DNA from 3 places in the Pantoea sp. SO10 genome. Region 1 is predicted to be linked to each of the others. Evidence: predicted binding sites of a transcription regulator. Region 1 holds the regulator's gene; each other region holds the start of a gene.
What was found. The regulator PurR, encoded in region 1, represses purine synthesis genes. The targets are predictions, from matches to a motif close to CANGCAAACGTTTGCNTG.
Positions count from the first base shown of each region.

Region 2: the regulator PurR is predicted to act here: its motif matches at 6,274-6,291, upstream of FCN45_RS01855 (nucleoside-specific channel-forming protein Tsx).
Region 3: the regulator PurR is predicted to act here: its motif matches at 2,622-2,639, upstream of FCN45_RS19555 (NCS2 family permease).

Region 1 covers NZ_CP040095.1:1,871,093-1,878,545, reverse strand. Annotated here, with positions in the region: gene FCN45_RS08760 (C40 family peptidase) at 1-657, shown strand, start outside; gene FCN45_RS08755 (YnhF family membrane protein) at 714-803, opposite strand; gene purR (HTH-type transcriptional repressor PurR) at 1,078-2,103, shown strand; gene punR (DNA-binding transcriptional activator PunR) at 2,100-3,011, opposite strand; gene punC (purine nucleoside transporter PunC) at 3,122-4,324, shown strand; gene cfa (cyclopropane fatty acyl phospholipid synthase) at 4,627-5,775, shown strand; gene FCN45_RS08730 (riboflavin synthase subunit alpha) at 5,827-6,471, opposite strand; gene FCN45_RS08725 (MATE family efflux transporter) at 6,669-7,453, shown strand, end outside.
Region 2 covers NZ_CP040095.1:415,729-423,181, forward strand. Annotated here, with positions in the region: gene abgT (p-aminobenzoyl-glutamate transporter) at 1-551, opposite strand, end outside; gene FCN45_RS01835 (M20 family metallopeptidase) at 762-2,207, opposite strand; gene FCN45_RS01840 (amidohydrolase) at 2,204-3,517, opposite strand; gene FCN45_RS01845 (LysR family transcriptional regulator) at 3,631-4,533, shown strand; gene yjdN (VOC family metalloprotein YjdN) at 4,612-5,043, shown strand; gene FCN45_RS01855 (nucleoside-specific channel-forming protein Tsx) at 5,168-6,034, opposite strand; gene FCN45_RS01860 (HAMP domain-containing sensor histidine kinase) at 6,423-7,453, opposite strand, start outside.
Region 3 covers NZ_CP040095.1:4,215,903-4,223,355, forward strand. Annotated here, with positions in the region: gene phoU (phosphate signaling complex protein PhoU) at 1-390, shown strand, start outside; gene FCN45_RS19545 (MFS transporter) at 510-1,748, shown strand; gene yieH (6-phosphogluconate phosphatase) at 1,894-2,556, opposite strand; gene FCN45_RS19555 (NCS2 family permease) at 2,708-4,021, shown strand; gene FCN45_RS19560 (4'-phosphopantetheinyl transferase superfamily protein) at 4,050-4,796, opposite strand; gene FCN45_RS19565 (flavin reductase family protein) at 5,091-5,600, shown strand; gene FCN45_RS19570 (malonic semialdehyde reductase) at 5,647-6,237, opposite strand; gene mnmE (tRNA uridine-5-carboxymethylaminomethyl(34) synthesis GTPase MnmE) at 6,430-7,453, opposite strand, start outside.

The DNA.
Region 1 (7,453 bases):
AAACGACGTCCGGTAAAAACCACCACCACCAAAAAATCGCGTCTGACCGCTGTTCAAAAATTCAAACTCAAAAAACAGAGCAAAACAGACATCGCGCTGCACAAAACCACCAGCAAAAAATCCCCACTGAAACTCTCTGCTAAGAAATACGGTCATCAACGTTTAGCGAAGAAAACGCCCGAGATCGCCGTCGATGATGAAGCGTTAGCGCTGACCGGCATCAAAATGAGTAAAGCGCACCGTCAGCGTTATCAAAAAGCGCGTGAAACGGCGATGACCAAATTAATGGGTCAACTCGGCAAACCTTATCAGTGGGGCGGCGCTTCGCCACACACCGGTTTCGATTGCAGCGGCCTGGTGTGGTACGCCTATAAAGATCTGGTGAAATTCAAACTGCCACGCACCGCCAATGAGATGTATCACCTGCGTGATGCGGCACCGATTAAGCGTGAAATGCTGGAGAAAGGCGATCTGGTGTTCTTCCGCATCAACAATCGCGGTACCGCCGACCATGTGGGCGTTTATCTTGGCAATGGCAAATTCATTCAGTCGCCGCGTACCGGCAAAGATATTCAGATTAGCGCATTGGGTGAGGATTACTGGCAGAAACACTATGTGGGCGCGCGTCGTATGATGACGCCAAAAACCATTCGCTAGTTGTTGCGCAACAGACATGAAAAAGCCGGATGCTGTTCTCAGCTCCGGCTTTTTTGTTAATGCATGATCGCGGTAAAGCTGAAGGCGATAATCATCAACAGTGCGCCAACAGTGGTCATTAGCGCCAGCTTCAGGTCGGTATTCATCACAACTCCTTAGTCACACAATTATTAGGGTTAAGACGATTTTCGCATAGCAATAGGCAAAAATCTCGTGTTATCCGCGCCAGCTTGCTAGAATCGCCGCCTTTCGTTGCGCAACAGATTTTGCGCAGGCTGTATTTACAGCGTGATGAAGTGATTTTGCCTGCTTGAACATGCCGTTTTGCCCGCTTTTTTGGGCTGTAAAAGCATTAGCAGACGCAAACGTTTAACAATATACTTATCAGTAAGTTGCGATAAGCCCAGGAGCACCATTTTCATGGCAACAATTAAAGATGTCGCAAAACGCGCGGGGGTCTCAACCACCACGGTTTCGCATGTCATCAACAAAACGCGTTTCGTTGCGGAAGAGACGCGTAACGCCGTATGGGAAGCGATCAAAGAATTACACTACTCGCCAAGTGCCGTGGCGCGTAGTCTTAAAGTTAATCACACCAAAACCTTGGGTCTGCTGGCGACCTCCAGCGAAGCGCCCTACTTCGCTGAAATTATCGAAGCGGTGGAGAACCGCTGCTTCGAACGCGGCTATACGCTGATTCTCGGCAATGCGCACAACGATCTGCAAAAGCAGCGCGCTTACCTGTCAATGATGGCGCAAAAGCGCGTCGATGGTCTGCTGGTGATGTGTTCGGAATATCCAGACGATTTGCTGCAGATGCTGGAAGAGAACCGCAATATCCCCATGGTGGTGATGGATTGGGGCGCGTCACGCGGTGATTTCACCGATACCGTGCAGGACAATGCATTTCAGGGCGGCTATCTCGCCGGGCGTTATCTGATTGAACGTGGCCATCGCGATATCGGTGCCATTCCTGGCCAAATGGAGCGCAACACCGGCGGTGGACGTCATGCTGGCTTCCTGCAGGCAATGAACGAAGCGGGCATTACAGTGCGTCCGGAGTGGGTGGTTCAGGGCGACTTTGAGCCTGAATCGGGCTATCAGGCGATGCAACAGATCTTAAATCAGAAACAGCGTCCAACCGCGGTGTTCTGCGGTGGCGATATCATGGCGATGGGCGCGATTTGCGCTGCTGATGAGATGGGTTTGCGCGTACCGCAGGATATCTCGGTGATTGGCTACGATAACGTGCGCAACGCGCGCTATTTCACACCAGCGCTCACCACCGTGCACCAGCCGAAAGCTGAACTGGGTGAAAAAGCGCTGGAAATGCTGCTGGATCGCATCACCAGCAAGCGCGAAGATCCGCAAACTATCGAAGTCCAGCCAACGCTGATTGAACGCCGTTCGGTGGCGTACGGTCCGTTCCGCGACTACCGCCGCTAAGCCGACACTTCGCTGAGCCATTCGTGGTTCAGCGTTTCCGCATCCCCGAGATAAGCCAGTAACCACGCCAGCGCCGGTGACGCGCGCTGTTCTGACCAGCTGACGCAGCACGGACTGTCCGGAAACGCCTGCGGTAGCGCCAGCTCGACCAGTTTTTGGCTGTCCAGCAGTGGACGCGCCAAATGGCCAGGCACCATGCCGACGCATAATCCTGCCAGCAAACAATCCATCCCGGTTTCCCACTCTGGCACCACCAACCGCCGCTGATTATCCAGCGTCCATGTCATACGGCGCGGCAACGCACGCGAGGTATCTTCCAGCACCAGCGATGGCCACGCCCGCAAGGTTTCATCATCCAGCTCCTTGCTGTTAACCAGCGGATGATCGGGACTCACCACACAACGCCAGTTCAGCGCGCCCATATCCTGAAAGGCAAAACGTCCGCCCACCGGGATGGCCTGAGTTGCGCCAATCGCCACATCCACCCGACCATCAGCCAACGCATCCCACACGCCGTTGAACACTTCGTAGCTGATAATCAGCTCCATGTCGGGAAAATGGCGGTAGAAGTCTTTCACTAACTGTCGCGTACGCTGCGGTTTTACAATGCAGTCGACCGCGATGCTCAACTCGCCGCGCCAGCCATTTGCCAGTTGCTGACACTGTCGGCGAGTTGCCAGCATTTTTTTGATAACAGAACGGCCTTCCCGCACAAAATGCTCGCCCGCCGCTGTCATCACCACTTCCCGATGCTGGCGCTCAAACAGCGGCACCGCCAGCCAGTTTTCCAGCTGGCGCACAGTGTAACTGACGGCAGAGGGCACGCGATGCAGCTCCTGCGCTGCCGCGCTAAAACTGCCGGTGCGCGCTACTGCATCCACCACTTCAAGCGCATATTCTGACCACATAATTTTGCCTTCAAAAATTTTAACAGCATCATGCAAATATTAGCGTTTCACAAAGCGCGCTGCATCCTTTTACACTCCCCGGCGTTTACCCTGCCCAAAAGAGAATCAACATGTTGTCGTCTAAAGCATTTATGCCTTATCTCGCCGTGCTCAGCATGCTCGGCTTTCTTGCCACGGATATGTATTTACCCGCCTTTGGCGATATGCAGCGTGATTTTGCTAGCGCACCCGGCACCATCAGCGCCAGCCTGAGTCTGTTTCTCGGCGGTTTTGCCTGTGCCCAGGTATTTTGGGGACCGCTATCAGATCGTTATGGACGTAAGCCGATTTTGCTGGCGGGCCTGGCCATCTTCGCCCTCGGTTGTCTGGGAATGCTGTGGGTGACCGATGTCCGCCTGATGCTGGCGCTGCGTTTTGTGCAGGCGATTGGCGTGTGTGCGGCTGCCGTAAGCTGGCAGGCGCTGGTGGTGGATCACTATCCAAAAGCAAAAGCTAATAAAGTGTTTGCAACGATTATGCCGCTGGTTGCGCTGTCTCCGGCGCTGGCACCGCTGCTCGGCGCCTGGCTGATCGGCCACTTCCACTGGCGCAGCATCTTTATCACGCTGACGCTGGTTGCCGTGGTGTTGCTGATCGGTACGCTGCAGTTAACCTCACCTAAGCGCGAGAAAGTCGCCTCAGGCAAACAACCCGGCTGGTTGACTTTGCTAGGCACCCGCGTCTACAGCGGTAACGTCTTAATCTATTCGGCATGTTCGGCGAGCTTTTTCGCGTGGCTGACGGGCTCACCTTTCATTCTCGCCGCAGCTGGCCTGACGCCGGGCGATATTGGCCTGAGCTATATTCCGCAGACCATTGCGTTTCTGATTGGCGGCTTTGGCTGCCGCGCGCTGTTAAATCGTTATCAGGGCGCGCAACTGCTGCCGTGGTTGCTGGTGCTGTATAGTCTGAGCATCCTAAGTCTGTTTGTCATCGCCCTGATGCCTTCAGCGCCGCTGTTTGTGCTGCTGATGCCCTTCTGCGGCATGGCGCTGGCCAATGGCGCGATCTATCCGATTGTGGTGGCCAGCGCATTAGCGCCCTTCCCGCACGCCACCGGTAAAGCGGCAGGATTACAGAATTTATTCCAGTTAGGATTGTGCTTTGTCGCCAGCCTGCTGGTCTCCGCCGGCCTTGACCAGGCGCTGTTCAACACCACATTAGTGATGGTGGTCACCGTGGTACTGGCGTGGGCGGGCTTTGTCTGCCAGCGATCGGCAAACGCACAAAGTGATATTGCCCACACTTCCCGTCCCTGCGAAGATAATCTCTAAGCCAACGCTTTTCGTTAGCAAACTAACGATAACCCGTTGAATATTGACCCACGTGAGCATATACTCAGTGGGTCAGTAATTCTGTATTAAATCAATAATATAAATGTAATACCTTTAGCGACTCTGTCGCGGGATGGCGTCTGCACGGTACTCCAGTGTTGCGTCCAACTTTTCTATTCAAATTCATGCCTCTGTAAAACGTCGGATTTCTGGCGCACGGATTTTCCGTGAGTTCTCTCACAGGTCTTGGGAAATTGGCTATTCTTTTTCTCAGGTTCAGATCGGAAGGTGATGGAGAAGCTATGAGTTCATCTGTTATAGAAGAAGTGAGCCTTGAAGAAAACCACTGGTTTCGGATCGTCAATGAACTGCTAGAGCGTGCTGATATTGCAGTTAATGGCACTCGTCCCTGGGATATTCAGGTAAAGCATCCAGATTTTTTTAAACGCGTGCTCGAGGAAGGATCGCTCGGATTAGGTGAAAGTTACATGGATGGTTGGTGGGAGTGCGAACAGCTTGATATGTTCTTCCATCGCGTTTTAAAACACCATCTGGATAAACAATTACCGCGGCATTTTAAAGATACGTTGCGAATCGCCGCCGCGCGTCTTACTAATTTGCAATCGAAAAAACGCGCCTGGATTGTGGGTAAAGAGCATTACGACCTGGGTAATGATCTATTCTCACTGATGCTTGACCCCTATATGCAATATTCCTGCGGCTACTGGAAAGATGCTGATACGTTGGAAAGCGCGCAGCAGGCCAAACTGGATATGATTTGCCGCAAGTTACAACTTGAACCGGGCTTGACGCTGTTGGATATCGGTTGTGGCTGGGGCGGACTGGCGGAATATGCCGCACGCCATTATGGCGTCACGGTGCATGGCGTCACTATTTCTGCAGAGCAACAAAAACTGGCACAACAACGCTGTGAAGGACTGGATGTCACTATTTTACTGCAGGACTATCGCGACCTGAATAATCAATATGATCGCATTGTTTCTGTCGGAATGTTTGAACATGTCGGGCCGAAAAACTATGCCACTTATTTTGATGTTGCTGACCGCAATCTCAAACCAGACGGCATATTTTTACTGCACACCATTGGTGCCCTCACAACGGATATGAATGTCGATCCGTGGATTGATAAATATATCTTCCCGAACGGTTGTCTGCCGTCGGTCCGTCAAATCGCTGATGCCAGTGAGCCACATTTCGTCATGGAAGATTGGCACAACTTTGGCGCAGATTACGATACGACGTTAATGGCATGGTATGAACGTTTTCAGGCGGCGTGGCCGCAGCTGGCTGAGAAATATGGCGAACGTTTTAAACGAATGTTCGACTATTATCTCAACGCCTGCGCCGGTGCGTTTCGCGCCCGTGATATTCAGCTGTGGCAGGTGGTATTCAGTCGTGGCAAGGATGGCGGATTACGCGTAGCGCGTTAATGAGCTTGCAGAAATAAATCAAGGCGCCGCAGGGCGCCTTTTTTAGCGCCATTATTCTGCGCTGGCAATCTGCGCCAGTGCAGCGGCTTCACGCTGCGCTAATACGCGTTCAACGGTTTCCACAATGGCCTGCGTATGAGGATCAATCTCAATATTGACCTTCTGACCAAACTTCTTCGCGCCTAACGTGGTGCGCTCGAGGGTTTCCGGAATCAGATGCACACAGAACTTGCTTTTGGTAACGTCGCCAACGGTCAAACTAATTCCGTCGATACCCACAAAACCTTTATGCAGAATATATTTGATCTGCGTGGCATCCTGTAATTTAAACCAGATTTCGCGGTTGTTTTCTGACTGGATGATTTTGCAGATTTCCGCCGTGGTCATAATATGGCCAGACATCAAATGGCCGCCAATTTCATCACAGAACTTCGCTGCACGCTCAATATTCACCACATCCCCGACCTGTAATTCACCCAGGTTGGTAATGCGCAATGTTTCTTTAATCAAATCGAAGCTAACCCGATCGCCATTAATCTCAGTCACAGTCAGGCAGCAGCCGTTGTGGGCTACCGATGCGCCTAGCGCCAGTCCCGGTAACAGCTCATCCGGTAAGCGCACAATATGGGTACGAAACAGATCTTTCTCTTCAATGCCGACAATTTCTGCCGTGCCTTGCACAATTCCAGTAAACATAATCTTAGCCTCTGCAAAGTTTGCGTCAGTTTATCACAGCTTGTCGGCGGCAGCTTAATTTGGCGGAGTTCAAACTTTACACAAATTGCTAAACAAAATGCGATCAACGTTTGGCGGAAGCCAGCGCTGCCGCTACACTGTGCGCGCATTCTTTGGGGATTTCGCCCCGCTCTCTTCATTAATTAAGCAGGTGTAACGTGCAGAAGTATTTTACCGAAGCGCGTCAATTGCTGGCCCTCGCGATCCCGGTCATCCTTGCTCAGGTGGCCCAGACTGCGATGGGATTTGTAGATACTGTTATGGCCGGTGCGGTAAGCGCCACGGATATGGCCGCCGTCGCTGTCGGCACCTCTATCTGGCTTCCCGCCATTCTGTTTGGTCATGGTCTTCTACTGGCTTTGACGCCTACCGTTGCGCAACTCAACGGTTCAGGACGACGCGAACGTATCGCGGAACAAGTGCGCCAGGGATACTGGATGGCAATCGGTGTTGCACTCCTGATTATGGTGGTGCTGTGGAACGCCGGTTATCTGATTAACACCATGCATGATATCGATCCTGAATTGGCCGCCAAAGCTGAAGGATACCTGCATGCATTGCTGTGGGGCGCACCGGGTTACCTGCTGTTCCAGGTGATGCGCAACCAATGCGAAGGTTTGTCGAAAACCAAACCGGCGATGCTGCTCGGCTTCCTCGGCCTGATGGTGAATATTCCGCTCAACTATGTGTTCATTTACGGCCATTTTGGTATGCCGGCCTTAGGCGGCGTCGGCTGCGGCGTGGCGACGGCATCGGTCTATTGGGTGATGTTCCTGGTGATGCGCTTCTGGGTGAAACGAATGGCAAGCATGCGCGACATCCGTATGAAAACGCGCTGGTCTGCACCGTCACGTACGATTTTGTCACGCCTGTTCACGCTGGGTTTGCCGGTGGCATTGGCGCTGTTCTTTGAGGTGACGCTGTTTGCCGTGGTGGCGCTGTT
Region 2 (7,453 bases), 1.5 Mb from region 1:
GTGACAATCAGCAGATTGGCGGTAAAACCGGACGCCACGCCCGCGATCGCCGCCATCAATCCCGCCACCGGATGACGTCCCACCGCGAGGAAGATCAGCGCGCCGAGCGGCGGCATTACTACCAGCGCGGCATCGGACGAAATGTGGCTGAAGAAGGCGATAAACAGCACCATGTAGCTGGCGTAGCGACGGCTCACGCGCGAAGCCATCTTCACCATCAGCGACTGCAGCAGGCCGACTTTTTCCGCCAGGCCAGCACCAATCACCAGCGCCAGAATCGATCCCAACGGCGTGAAGCCACTGAAGTTTTTGATGATATTGGGCAGGATCCATTGAATCCCTGCCACGCTCAGCAGGTTATTCACCCGCACCAGCTCGCCGTTGGCCGGGTTTTTCACCGCCACGTCGAGGCTGCTGAGCACGGCGGTGGCCACCATCAGCACCACAATCAAATAGACAAACAGTAAAAACGGGTTCGGCACTTTGTTGCCGACGCGTTCAATCCAGCTAAACAGCTTTCCAGGGCTGCGGTTCTCCGTGGTGGCTTCCATAGATCGATCCTCGTTAGTCGTCTTATTGTGTTTGCAAGCCCTTCATACTTCGAGCTGCAGGTGCGTTGGCTGCGTGCGTGCACCTCAGTCACTTACTTGAGTAAGCTCCTGGGAATGCCCGCACTTGCCGCCTTCCTGCAGCTCGAATTATTTTGGGCTTTAGTTTTTATATTTTTTTTTGCCCGCGTTTATAAACGCGAGAGGTAAATCCTAGGACGTTAACTTCGACGGTGTGACATCTGCTGGAATCGGGCAGGCGTAAGGCTGCTCGCGGCGTACACGCTGGAACTCGTCGCGGCAGCGCGCCAGCGCCGCGTCATCCTGCAGCAAGGTCAGCGCGGTGGCGGCCATCACTTTGGCGGCCAGACACATGCCTTTGTGCGCAATGGACGTGCGGCCCTGCGCCACCAGCTGCCAGGTGTGCAGCGGCGTGCCGAAGGCGAAGCAGGGCGCAAAACATTGCGCGGTGGGCGTCACCCAACTCACATCGCCAACGTCGGTTGAGCCGTAAAGGATCTCGCGCGTCACCGCATAGGGCGCCACTTCATCCATCAAAATCTTGTCGCCCAGCGCCGCTGCCCAGGCAACGCCCGCTTCACCGCCGGTGCGCGCCGCATTGAGATGTGCGTTACGCAGATCGTCTTTGCTTAGCGTGGACCGCATCTCGGCGGCAAACGCCTGTTCCGCTTCACTGTAGTCAGGCAAACCAAACTGATGCAAATAGCGCTCCATCACGCTTTCCAGCGCGCGATTCGGCACGTAATTGGAGCAGGCTTTATCGAAGCGCACCGTCATCTGCGTGTCGGTCATCAGCGCCGCGCCTTTGGCGATGTTGATGACGCGCTGATAGATATCCTGCGCTTGATCGAGCTGCGGCGCGCGAATCAGGTACAGCACTTCGGCATCGGCTTGCACCACATTGGGTGAGACGCCGCCGGCATTGGTCACCGCGTAGTGCAGACGCGCTTCCTGCACGATGTGCTCGCGCAGAAAGTTGGCGCCGGTGTTCATCAGCGTCACCGCATCCAGCGCGCTGCGCCCTAAATGCGGTGAGTTGGCCGCATGCGCCGCTACGCCTTTAAAGCGGAAGGCGGCCTGAATATTGGCCAGCGTGCTGAGGTTGAACATGCCGCTAAAACCTTCGGGATGCCAGGTCACCGCCGCGTCGACATCGTCGAACAAGCCTTCGCGCACCATAAAGGTTTTGCCGGAGCCACCTTCTTCGCCGGGACAGCCGTAAAAGCGCAGCGTGCCGCGCTGGCCGTGTTGCGCCCACCAGGCTTTGATGGCGAAAGCAGCGGCCAAACCGGCGGTGCCGAGCAGATTGTGTCCGCAGCCGTGGCCGTTGCCGTTTTCTACCAGCGGCTGCGGCGTGGCGCACCCCGATTGCTGGCTCAGACCGGCCAGCGCATCGAACTCGCCGAGAATGGCGATCACCGGTTTGCCGCTGCCAATGCTGGCAATAAACGCGGTGTCGATGTTGCCGACGCCGCGCTCCACGCGAAAACCTTCCTGTTCCAGCGCATCGGCCAGCAGTGCGGAAGACGTTGTCTCTTCAAAACGGGTTTCCGGTACGTCCCAGATGGCATCGCTGAGGGCGGTAAAACGCGGCTGGTTTTGGTTGATGTAGCGATCAATAAATTCGCTGTGGCTCATCGCTGGCCTCCAAACTGTGCGTGATTGAGGGCCAGCGTCGCCAGCGTTTGCACCGCGGTCGCCATGATCGCTTCGTCAAAATCGAACTTCGCGTTGTGATGGCCCGCCGCCAGATCGCAGCCGAAAATCACGTAGGAGGATTGGCCGCCGCGCTGCTGCACGCGCTCCAGCATGTAAGTGGCATCTTCCGAGCCCGCCGCCTGCTGTTTCGTATCGACCACTGAGGTGAAAATGCCCAGCGCCTCGGCCTGCTGGTGGATGAACGCCACCCACGGCGGGCTCGGCGTGCAGCTGCGCGCGCCGCCCATCAGCTTGACCTCATATTCCACGCCGTACATCGCTGCCGCACCGCCAATCACGCGCAGCGCCTGCTGATAGATATCGTCGTTAACCTGGTTGCTGACGCCGCGCGTTTCCACCTTCATCAGCGCGCAGTCGGGCACCACGTTGCGTCCGGTTCCGGCCTGCAATACGCCGACGTTGACGCGCGCCACACCGCCGCTGTGCTGCGGCAGGTTGTGCAGCGCCAGCGTGGCCTGCGCCGCCGCCAGCAGGGCGTTACGGCCCTCTTCCGGTTTGCCGCCGGCGTGCGCGCCGACGCCGGTGAAACTGACGTCGAGTTTGGTGGTGGCGAGGAAGCTGTCGCTGCCACAAACGATTTCGCCGGCGGGCACGCCGGTACCAAGATGAATGGCGGTGAACAGATCGACATCATCCACCACGCCAGCCGCCACCATGGCTTTGGCGCCGCGCACGCCTTCTTCGGCGGGCTGGAAGATGATTTTAATGGTGCCGCTGAGCCGATCTTTCATCTCCATCAACACGCCCGCCAGCGCCAGACCAATGGTGGTGTGGCCGTCGTGACCGCAGGCGTGCATCATGCCGGGATTGCAGGAGGCAAAGCCTTCGCGCGTTGGCAGATGATCGGCGGCGCGGCTTTCGTTCTGATCGAGCGCATCCATATCCACGCGGAAACCCATCACCGGGCCGGGACGACCGGTTTCCAGCGTGGCGACCACGCCACAAAATCCGCCGGAGAAGTGTTTAATCCACTGCGGCAGCGCGCCTTGTTCCAGCGCGCGCGCTTCCTGCTGCGCCAGCACTTCCTCAGAGGGCAATCCCATGCGCGAGTCGGCATCGATCACCTCGCGGCCCAGCTTGAGTTGATAACCAAGACGATGCAGCTCTTCAGCCACCAACGTGGCGGTGCGGAACTCCAGCCAGCCCGATTCGGCAAAGTGGTGCAGATCGCGTCGCCAGGCCTGCATCTGCGGGATGCGCGCGTTGACGAGGTCAGAAAGGGTTTTCATCGGCATTTCCTTTGTGTTGGTTTTTTATGCATTCATCCGAATCTACACATTGGTTTTGCCGCGCATAAGATGCGAATATCTTGCTACTGATAAACAACGGTTATCACCAAACTATGTCTGCGAACCTCAAACTTCATCAGCTGCGCGCTTTTGTTGCTGTGGCGCGTCAAGGCAGCATCCGCGCCGCCAGCCGCTTGTCCGGGCTTTCACAGCCTGCGCTGACCAAAGCGATCCAGGAACTGGAGCTGGCGCTGGGCGCGCGCCTGTTCGAGCGGCGACAGCAGGGCGTTACGCTGACTGATATCGGTGATAACTTTTTCAAGCATGCCAGCTTGGTGCTGGAAGAGTTGCGGGTGGCGCAGGAAGATATTCAGCAGCGGCTGGGATTGGCCGGCGGGCGCGTTAATATCGGCGTGGGTGGCAGTATTGCGCGCACCGTCATGCCACAGGTGATCAATCAGTTTCATCGCGAATATCCGCTGGTCAAGGTGCGGATTGTTGAAGGTCAGCTGGTTTCGATGGTGCATGAACTGCGTCAGGGCGAGCTGGATTTCACCATCAATACCTACGATAAAAATCATCTCGATCAGGAGTTAGTTTTTGAACGGCTGATGGAGCGCGATTATCAGGTGGTGATGCGCAAAGGGCATCCGATGGCGCATGCTCGCACGCTGGCCGAGCTGCAACACTGCGACTGGACCATGCCGACACCGCAAGGCAGCTATTATCGGCTGCTACACGATCTGTTTGGTGAGCGCGGCATGGCGCCGAAAATTGTCGTCACCTGCGAGACCTTTATGGCCTGCACCAGCCTGGTGGCGCAGAGCGATTTCGTCAGCATTATTTCGCGCGATGTGATTGAAGACCCGACGCACGGCGGCCAGCTGATTTCCCTCGTTCTCGACGAACCTTTACCGAAAGCCACTTTTTATCTTATCCAGCGCAAAGACACCGCATTGACGCCGATGAGTGCCTACATGGCGCAGCTGTTCCGGCGCTACTGTCAGCAAAGGTAAGAGTGCGGCCCGGCTCGCAACCGATTAAATAATGCGCACTACACTTGCAGTGGACATTCCCTTTATGGAGAACAGACCATGCAAGTTACCCCGTATGTGTTTTACAGCGGTCGCTGCGAAGAGGCGATTGCCTTCTACCTCGATGCCACCGACGGCGAGCTGCTGTTCAAGATGACCTATGGCGATATGCCGGATGAAACGCCGGTGGAGGATGAAGGCTGCATCTCGGGCGTGAGCTTTTCGCCGGAGCAGATCATGCATGCCCATTTGCGTATCGGGCAGGGTGAATTGATGATGAGTGACGGCGCACCGCAGGCGGCGTATGGCGGTTTTGCCGTGAGTTTATCCACGCCGGATGAGGCGCAGGGCAAGCGTTGGTTTGAGGCGTTGTCAGCGGGCGGTGAGGTGACGAAAAGCTGGGCACCGACGTTTTGGGCTAATGGCTTTGGCATGTTGACCGATAAGTTCGGCGTGCCGTGGATGGTGAATGCGTATAAGCCGCAGATTTGAGTAGAGGGTGCGCGCTGGCCCTCACCCCAGCCCTCTCCCGCAAGCGGGAGAGGGAGTTGGTAGGGGCACGATCTGTTCCCTCTCCCACTTGTGGGAGAGGGTTAGGGTGAGGGAAACCAACAACTTAGAAGTTGTAACCCACCACCAAATAGTAACCCCAACCGGTTGATTTCACTTCAAATGGACCGTTACCGAAGTTCAGCTCCTGGCCGTCAGCCCACTGGCCGCCGTTGTGGAAATAACGCGCCACAGTAGAAACATGCCAGTGATCGTAGTTCAGCGACAGAATGTGGCTGGACGCAATCGAGTTGCTGGTGCGTGAACGATCGGACTTATCACGCAGATCTGAACCCCAGTCGAAGTTGGTGAAGCCGATATAGCTCAGCTTGCCGCCCCACAGATCGGTAATCGGCACAAAGTATTTCACCTTAAAGCGATAACCATCCCAGCTGTTTTCGTTCGCCGCACCGTAGTTTTCCCACTGGTATTTAGCGTAAACGTTCAGCGACAGGCCGATATCGCTGTGCGTATCGATGTCGGTGCCAAGACCCATGTACCAGGTGTTCTGACGGTTATCGCTGTTGCGACCCATGTCATAGATGTAGTTGTTAGCGAAGTACCACTCTTTAAACGGACCAAAAGAGAGATCGGTGCCGGTCAGCTTATCGATGGAGAAACGTGGCTCAATTTCCATGAACATCGGCGAACCGTGGTCGAACACGCCGTTAGCGTTGCTGTTGCCCACGCCGAAGAAGTTGGTCAGATCGAGGTAACCGTAGAAATCGAACCAATCCTTCTTGGCAAAGGCTTCATATTCCAGGTACACGTCGTTGTTGAACTGGGGTCCAAAACGGGTGTGGTAACTGCCCACCACGTTCACGCTCTGATGCCACCAGTCAGAAACGTACTGCGGATCGCTGTCTGCCGCTTGTGCCGCACCAGTCCAGCTGCTGGCCAATAAGGCCCCTGCTATCAACGCTTTATATTTCATTATTGTTAACCACATGCTTTTGATCGCCGGGCCGTCGCCGCGATCGGTTGAAATTGATCCCAGGGGATGGGCAGTGAGTTGTCGTATCCGGTCTGCATCGCCAGATTTTCAAGCTTGCGTAATGTGCCTGTAACAGAGGCATAGAAAATAGATTTTGGTCACGTTTGTCAAAAAGTGTTGCAGTTTTATTCACTGAAAATGTGATCAATATCACATTAAACCCGTGTAGCGAACGGAACCCCGCAACCGTTTACGTGTCGCGTACAGCAGAGAACGTGTTTGATATAGGAAAGGGATGTCGCGGCGCGATTTATCGCGTTGTTTTGATGTCGCACCGTGCCCACAGCAACTTTGCGCAATACATTGCGCCGCTACGGCACGGTGCAGTTTATGGTAATGTCACGCGCACCTGCAGGCCGGCAATCTGGCCCTGCGGATCGTGGCGGTTCGACAGCGCAACCTGCATCTGATGTTTTTGCGCTACGCTGCGCACAATCGATAAGCCCAGTCCGCTGCCTTGCGCCTGCACATCCGGTGAACGGGTGAAGCGGTCAAAGGCGCGCTCGATAAAGGATTCCGCCATGCCGGGACCGTTATCGACGATATCCACCACGGTGTGATTGCCGACGCGATGCAGCAGCACATCGACCAAACTGCCTTCCGGCGTATGCAGCATCGCATTGCCAATCAGGTTATCGAACAGGCTGCGCAGATCGGAGCGGCTGGCGTGCAGGCGATAATGTGTGGTGCCGTTGAAGCCGATATCGATGCCGCGCTTATCCGCCACCACCATCAGCTGCTCAATGCTCTCTTTCAGCAGGTCGTCCAGTTCGATGCTTTCCACTGTGGCGACCACCGATTGATCTTCCTGACGCGAGATATTCAGCAGCTGCGTCACCAGATGGCGCGTGCGCGTCACGCCCGCTTCCAGCTGGTCAAACTGGCGGCTGGCTTCACCGGGTTGAATATGTTGCCGCAGATTCTCCAGTTGCAAGGTCACGGCGGTGACCGGCGTGCGCAGCTCATGCGCCGCATCTTCAAGGAACTGGCGCTGCGATGACCATGCCGCGCGCAGTCTATCCAGCAAGGCGTTGTAAGCTGCCACCAGCGGCAGCACTTCATCCGGTAAACCATCAGGTGAAACGCTATGCGGATGCAGGGTTTCCTGCGCTGCGATATGGCGCGACGCCACGCGTAAATCGCGCGTAATAGCACGCACCACCAGCCATATCACAATCAGTGAGAGCGGCATCATCAGCACCAGCGGAATGATGGCGGAGAGCGCTCGCTTGACCATGATACTTTTCATGTAGCCGATATTGTGTAGTACCTGAATGTTGCCAATTTCACTGCCCAGCTCGCCGGGTCGCGTATAGACACGCCATTCGCAGTCGTCGCCACAGTCTCCGACTTTCAAAT
Region 3 (7,453 bases), 1.9 Mb from region 1:
AAGTTCAGCCAGCAGCATCTGCCGCTGCTGGTGAGCCTTGAAGCGCTTGGTCATCACACCGTGCAGATGCTGCACGACGTGCTGGATGCGTTCGCGCGCATGGATCTCAACGAAGCCATCAAAATCTACCGCGAAGATAAGAAGGTGGATAAAGAGTACGAAGGCATCGTGCGTCAGCTGATGACCTACATGATGGAAGATCCGCGCACTATCCCAAGCGTGCTGACCGCGCTGTTCTGCGCGCGCGCCATCGAGCGTATCGGCGATCGCTGCCAGAACATTTGCGAAATTATCTTCTATTTCGTCAAAGGTCAGGATTTCCGTCATGTGGGCGGCGACAAGCTGGATGAACTGCTGTCGGGCGATGACGGCAGCAATAAACCCTCTTGATTGATGCGTCGGCGGCCCGTTGCCACTGTGGCTAACGGGCCGCCTGCTTAAATTCTGTCTGTTCTCGGCGATTCCCTCTCTTTATACTTGGCGCACTTTTTTCTGCCAGGTGCTGTTACATGTCTTCCCCAACTCCTAAAAAACAAGCCATTACACCGGCGAAAGCCATGGTGGCGGCCATCAGCGGCTACGCGATGGACGGATTTGATCTGCTGATTCTTGGCTTTATGCTGCCGGCGATCAGCGTCTCGCTGGCGCTCGATCCGTCTCAGGCCGGTTCGCTGGTCACCTGGACGCTGATTGGCGCAGTGATCGGCGGCATCGTGTTTGGTCATCTGAGCGATCGTTATGGCCGCATCCGTATCCTTACCGTCACTATTCTGGTGTTCTCGGTATTCACTGGCCTGTGCGCCGTGGCGCAGGGGTATTGGGATCTGCTGGTGTACCGCACGCTGGCGGGCGTGGGATTGGGCGGCGAGTTCGGCATCGGCATGGCGCTGATTGCCGAAGCCTGGCCGAAAGAGAAGCGCAACCGCGCCTCGGCGTGGGTGGGCATTGGCTGGCAGCTCGGTGTGCTGCTGGCGGCCTTTATCACGCCGCCGCTGCTGAGCGTGATTGGCTGGCGCGGCATGTTCCTCGTCGGTTTGCTGCCGGCGCTGGTCTCGTTTGTGATTCGCCGCAGCATGGGCGAGCCGGAGAGCTTTACCCGCCACGTGGAGAAAACGCCGCAGCTCTCCTTTGGCGCACGTCTTAAATTACTGTTTGCCGATCGCGCCACCAGCAAAGCCAGTCTGGGGATTTTCATTCTCTGCTCGGTGCAGAACTTTGGTTACTACGGATTGATGATTTGGATGCCGAGCTATCTGTCGTCCAGCTTCGGTTTCAGCCTGACCAAATCAGGCTTGTGGACCGCGGTGACGGTGGTGGGCATGACGTTCGGCATCTGGATGTTTGGCGTGCTGGCCGATCGCTTCGCGCGCTGGAAAATCTTCCTGCTGTATCAGTTTGGCGCGGTGGTGATGGTGGTGGTGTATGCGCAGCTGCGCGATCCTACGGTGATGCTGTTTACCGGCGCGCTGATGGGGATGTTTGTGAACGGCATGATTGGTGGCTACGGCGCGCTGATTTCCGATACTTTCCCACCGCAGGCGCGCGCAACAGCGCAGAACGTGTTGTTTAATTTGGGGCGTGGCGTGGGCGGATTTGGTCCATTGGTGATTGGCCTGCTGGCGACCAATATCTCTTTCACCGCGGCGATCACGCTGCTGGCGCTGATTTATCTGCTGGATATCGCCGCCACGCTGTTCCTGCTGCCGAAGAAGCAGAGCAACGAGGATTCGTTAGGGGCGATTGGCTGATTTGGGTTGTGCTGGCTGTCCCCCTCCTCGGTCCTCCCCCATGAATGGGGGAGGAAGATGCTGCAATATGTGGGTTGGGAGTTGCATGTGGCAGCATCTCCTTCCCCCATTCATGGGGGAAGGTCGGGATGGGGGACAGCCAGCACTACCCCACCAAATCCCAGCCACGCGCGCGCCACAAATCCGGCAACTGCGCCATATCATCAAAGCGCGTCACCAGCGGATGATCGAGTTCGGGATTGTGCGCATCGGCGCAGTAGTAAAACACCGGAATCCCGGCCGCGATCCCGGCACGCGCGCCCGCTTCGGAATCATCCACCAGAATGCACTTCTCAATCGGCACCTGCATCTGCTCGGCGGCGTGATACATCAATTCCGGATCCGGCTTCCAGTGGTTAATGTCATACCCGCTGTACAGCTTGCCATCGAGATACGGCAGCATGCCGGTCAATCCCAGCGAATGCTGCATCTTCTTCACCGTGCCGTTTGAAACCACACACATTGGCACTTTCACGCGCTCCACCAGCGCTTTGGCACCGGCAATCGGCTTTAAATCGAGATCAAACAATCTCGCCACTTCGGCGCGATAGGCGGTTTCCACTTCTTCGAGCGGCAGTTCAACCTGATGTTCGGCCGCCACATCGCGGATGATGTCGTAGAGCTTTACCCCTTTATACTGCTCAAACATTTGCTGCAGAGAGCGTTCAATACCGTAGCGGGCAAAGGTGTTGACGTAAGCTTGCGTACAGATCACTTCGCTGTCGATCAGCGTGCCGTCGCAATCAAAAAAAATACATTCCACCGACATCGCACATCATCCTTTTGTTAAACAATAAGCTGACACTCTAGCGCACTGAGCGCAGAAAGCGACCCTGAGCAACCGGTTGCGAAAAATCAGTGTTTTGCCACGCTAAACTCTATAGGATACGCGGCGATAAATTTTTTAGCGGAACAGTGGAATGACTAATCAGGGCCTTTTGCAGCGCATCTTCAAACTGCAGGAACACGGAACCACCGTGCGTACCGAAGTGATTGCCGGTTGCACGACTTTCCTGACGATGGTGTACATCGTTTTCGTTAACCCGCAAATTCTCGGTGTAGCGGGCATGGATACGCAGGCAGTGTTCGTTACTACCTGCTTGATTGCCGCGTTCGGCAGTATTCTGATGGGGCTGGTGGCGAATTTGCCGGTAGCACTGGCACCGGCGATGGGCCTGAACGCCTTCTTCGCCTTTGTGGTGGTCGGGGCCATGGGATACTCGTGGCAGATTGGTATGGGCGCGATTTTCTGGGGCGCGCTGGGTCTGCTGATCCTCACACTGCTGCGCGTGCGTTACTGGATGATTGCCAACATTCCGCTCAGCCTGCGTGTTGGCATCACCGCTGGTATTGGTCTGTTTATCGCCATGATGGGGCTGAAAAACGCCGGAATTATCGTGCCAAACGCCGATACCATTGTGGCTGTGGGTAATCTGACCTCGCACAGCGTGCTGCTTGGGGCGCTGGGTTTCTTCATCATCGCAATTCTGGCTTCCCGCAATATCCATGCGGCGGTGCTGGTGTCGATTGTGGTGACGACCGCGCTGGGCTTGATCATTGGCGATGTGAAATTCAGCGGCGTGTTCGCCGCTCCGCCAGCGATCACTTCTGTTGTGGGCCAGGTTGATATCAAAGGCGCGTTCAACATCGGCATGGCCGGGGTGATCTTCTCCTTTATGCTGGTCAATCTGTTCGACTCCTCCGGCACGCTGATTGGCGTGACCGATAAAGCCGGGCTAACTGACGAGAAAGGCACTTTCCCACGCATGAAGCAGGCGCTGTACGTTGATAGCATCAGTTCGGTGACCGGTTCGCTGATTGGTACTTCATCGGTAACCGCCTACATTGAAAGTTCGTCCGGCGTGGCGATCGGCGGTCGTACCGGCCTGATGGCGGTGATCACCGGGATTCTGTTCCTGCTGGTGATGTTCCTGTCACCGCTGGCGGCGATGGTGCCCTCTTATGCGGCGGCGGGTGCGCTGATTTACGTTGGCGTATTGATGACGGCGTCGCTGTCACGCGTGCAGTGGGACGATCTCACCGAAGCGGTGCCAGCGTTTGTTACTGCGGCGATGATGCCGTTCAGCTTCTCGATCACGGAAGGTATCGCGCTGGGCTTTATCTCTTACTGCGTGATGAAGTTGGGAACCGGCCGCTGGCGTGAAATCAGCCCGTGCGTGGTGGTGGTCGCGCTACTGTTCGTGCTGAAAATCGTCTTTATCGATGCCCACTAAACAGTAAAGGCCGCTGATGCGGCCTTTTTTACGGATGTCCCATCTCATGCGGCGTGACCAAACTGGTCAGGCGCAGAGTACGCGGCCCGATATTGGGTTTACTCATCTCGACATCGCGCAGCGCTTGCCACTGCTGCGCGCCATCAATCTCCCACAGATGTAAGCGTTCGGTGCCGGGCGACAGCGCGCACGACCACACCAGCGTGGGCTCAGCATCACACACCGCCTGAATATCGGGGAACACGGTGGAACGCAGCCGACCGGCCGCAGGATGCAAACGCAGTGAATCAATACCGCTATCGGTTTCGCCGGTGAGCTTGAGAATGCTTTGGCGCAGCGTCCAGATTTGCGTCAGCGCTTCCATGAAATCCTGCTGCGCGTTGATCCATGCTTTTTCGCCGGAGGAGAGATCCTGCGTCAGCATATCCTGTGTTTGACGACTGTGAGCGCGCACAATTTCCATATCCAGTCCGGCGCGGCCGCCTTCTTCGGCCAGCAGCACACCGACAGTGTTTCCGGCGTAGGAAATGCTGAAATCGGGCAGGTTGGCATCGGCAAAACAGGGACGTCCGCTGCTGCTGGTCGTCAGCGCGGGGAGTTCGCGGATACCGTAGATGCGTAACATCAGCTGAGCCAGCAGTTCGCGTGCGGCGAGAAAGCGTCCGCGACGCTTGTCAGCGAAGCGCTGAGCGCTGTTGATCACTTCTTGTGGCACCCGCATGTTCTCAGAAGAAAAGGGCGGATTACCTATCCAACGTACAAAATGACTAGCCATCTGTCGCTCCATGAAAATGGTCGAATAATCATCAGTGCTATTGTAAGAATTTTCTCATGGGTTTGCATCCGGCTTAAGATGGAATAGGCGATATTTCAGATAAGGACGAAGCCATGCGGCAATCCCATTTGGCAACTTTGCATAGAACGCTTTTGCAGAAACCTGCCGGATTGAGTGCCTAACTGTGTGATGTGGTGTAGGATTTGGGCAGTAAAACAGCACATCAAAGTGCGCTAACTCTTCATTCATCTGCCCATTGTGCGCATTGTTAAAACAGGCACGTCGGAGTTTTTTATGTCAGATACCGCTATTTCTCGCCAGGAATCGATCTCGCTTGATGAGTTTCGTCACGGCATGCGTCGCTTAACCGCGGGTGTTTCTCTGGTTACCACCGAATTTCAGGGCGAAAAGCTTGGGCTGATTGCCACGTCGGTCAGTTCGCTTGCGGCTGAGCCACCCAGCCTGCTGGTGTGCGTGAATCGTAGCGCGTCCAGTCATGATGCTTTTACCGCAGCCGGCCATTTTGCCGTGAACGTGCTGCGTGAGCAGCATGACGACTTATGTGCCCAGTTCAGCCAATCCTCACGCCGCGCCGAGCGTTTTCAAAACGGTACGTGGCAGACGCTGAATACCGGCGCGCCGATTCTGGCTGATGCGCTGGTGAGTTTTGATTGCCATCTGGAGAAGGTAGTGGAGTGGAACACGCACAGCGTGCTGCTGGCGCGTATCGTGGGCATTGCTCTGCCAGGTGAAGCGGCAGAGCCGATGATCTACTTCAACAGCGGCTTCCATTCACTGGGATAACCGCTTGAAACGGGCGTCGTGGGCTAAGCCCGACGCCTTTTCTCAATCAGGCAAAGGTGCTGGCTTCATCAAAGCCGAGACGCGGCAGACGCGCATGCAGTTTGCTGGCTTCGCCATAGCCGAGATTGATCAGTAAGTTCACCTGCCATTTGCTCTCGCTAAAGAAGGCGTCGTTCACTTTTGACGGATCGAAACCGGACATCGGGCCGGCATCCAGGCCCAGCGAACGCGCGGCCAGAATCAAATAACCTGCCTGCAAGCTGCTGTTACGGAACGCGGTCTCTTTCGCCAGATCCGGGCTGCTGGTAAACCAGCTGCGCGCATCACCATGCGGGAACAGCTTCGGCAGCGCTTCGTAGAACTCAGGATCCCACGCCACGATCACCGTTACCGGAGCGGACATGGTTTTGTCGACGTTGCCGGAGGAGAGCGCGGGTTTCAGCTTCTCTTTGCCTTCCTGCGAGGTCACAAACACAAAACGGCCCGGCGAGCAGTTAGCCGAGGTTGGGCCCAGCGCGGTCAGGTGATAGAGCTGCTCCAGCACCTCCCGAGAAACCGGTTTGTCCTGCCAATAGCTGTGGGTGCGGGCTTCAATGAACAGCGTGTTCAGCGCCACGCTGTCGAGCGTTGTACTCATGTTTCTCTCCTGTTCAGGCAGCAACTTGCGCCCAATATTTAGCATGAATAATGAATGTACCCAGCAGGACCTGTTCGCCGGGCAATGATCGTTATACTGCAAAGGCGTGGGAGAGCCAAATAACAAAGACGCATGTCTACCGGGCGCCAGATGCGCATGAATGCGCACCCGAAATGAGAACGCCGCAGGCCATTACTTACCAATACAGAAACTGGAGAAGATTCTGCCCAGCAAATCGTCTGAGGTGAATTCACCGGTGATTTCGCTCAGCGCCTGCTGCGCTAACCGTAACTCTTCTGCCAGTAATTCGCCGGCCCACGCACCTAACAGCTGATGCTTGCCCTGCTGCAAGTGGGTTGCGGCTAACTCCAGTGCTTGCAGATGGCGGCGGCGGGCGAGGAATCCGCCTTCCATATTGCCGGCAAATCCCATGCTCTGTTTCAGGTGATCGCGTAGCGCTTCCACACCTTCACCGGTGCGCGCCGAGAGACGAATTAGTGAGTGACCGTTCACTTCAGTGAGGCCCAGCTCTTCGCCGGTCATATCCGCTTTGTTACGCACCACGGTAATTGGCAGCGCTTCCGGCAAACGGGCAACAAAATCTGGCCAGATGGCGGCGGCTTCAGTCGCGTCGGTGGTGGTGCCATCGACCATAAACAGCACGCGGTCGGCCTGCTCGATCTCCTGCCACGCGCGTTCAATACCAATGCGCTCGACCTCGTCGCTGGCTTCACGTAAACCGGCAGTATCGATGATGTGCAGCGGCATGCCGTCGATATGGATATGCTCGCGCAGGACGTCGCGCGTGGTGCCAGCGATATCAGTCACAATCGCCGCTTCGCGTCCGGCTAAGGCATTCAGCAGGCTCGATTTTCCGGCATTGGGACGACCGGCAATCACCACTTTCATCCCTTCACGTAGCAGGCTGCCCTGACGCGCTTCGGCACGCACGCCGTCGAGGTCGCCGATCACCACATTGAGCTGTGCTTCAATTTTGCCGTCGGAAAGGAAATCGATCTCCTCATCCGGGAAGTCGATGGCCGCTTCCACATAGATGCGCAGGTGAGTAAGTGCTTCCACAAGTGCGTTGATGCGCAGGGAAAACGCGCCCTGCAGCGAGTTTACCGCCGAGCGGGCGGCTTGCTCTGAGCTGGCATCGATCAGATCGGCAATCGCTTCGGCTTGCGCCAAATCGAGCTTGTCGTTAAGGAAGGCG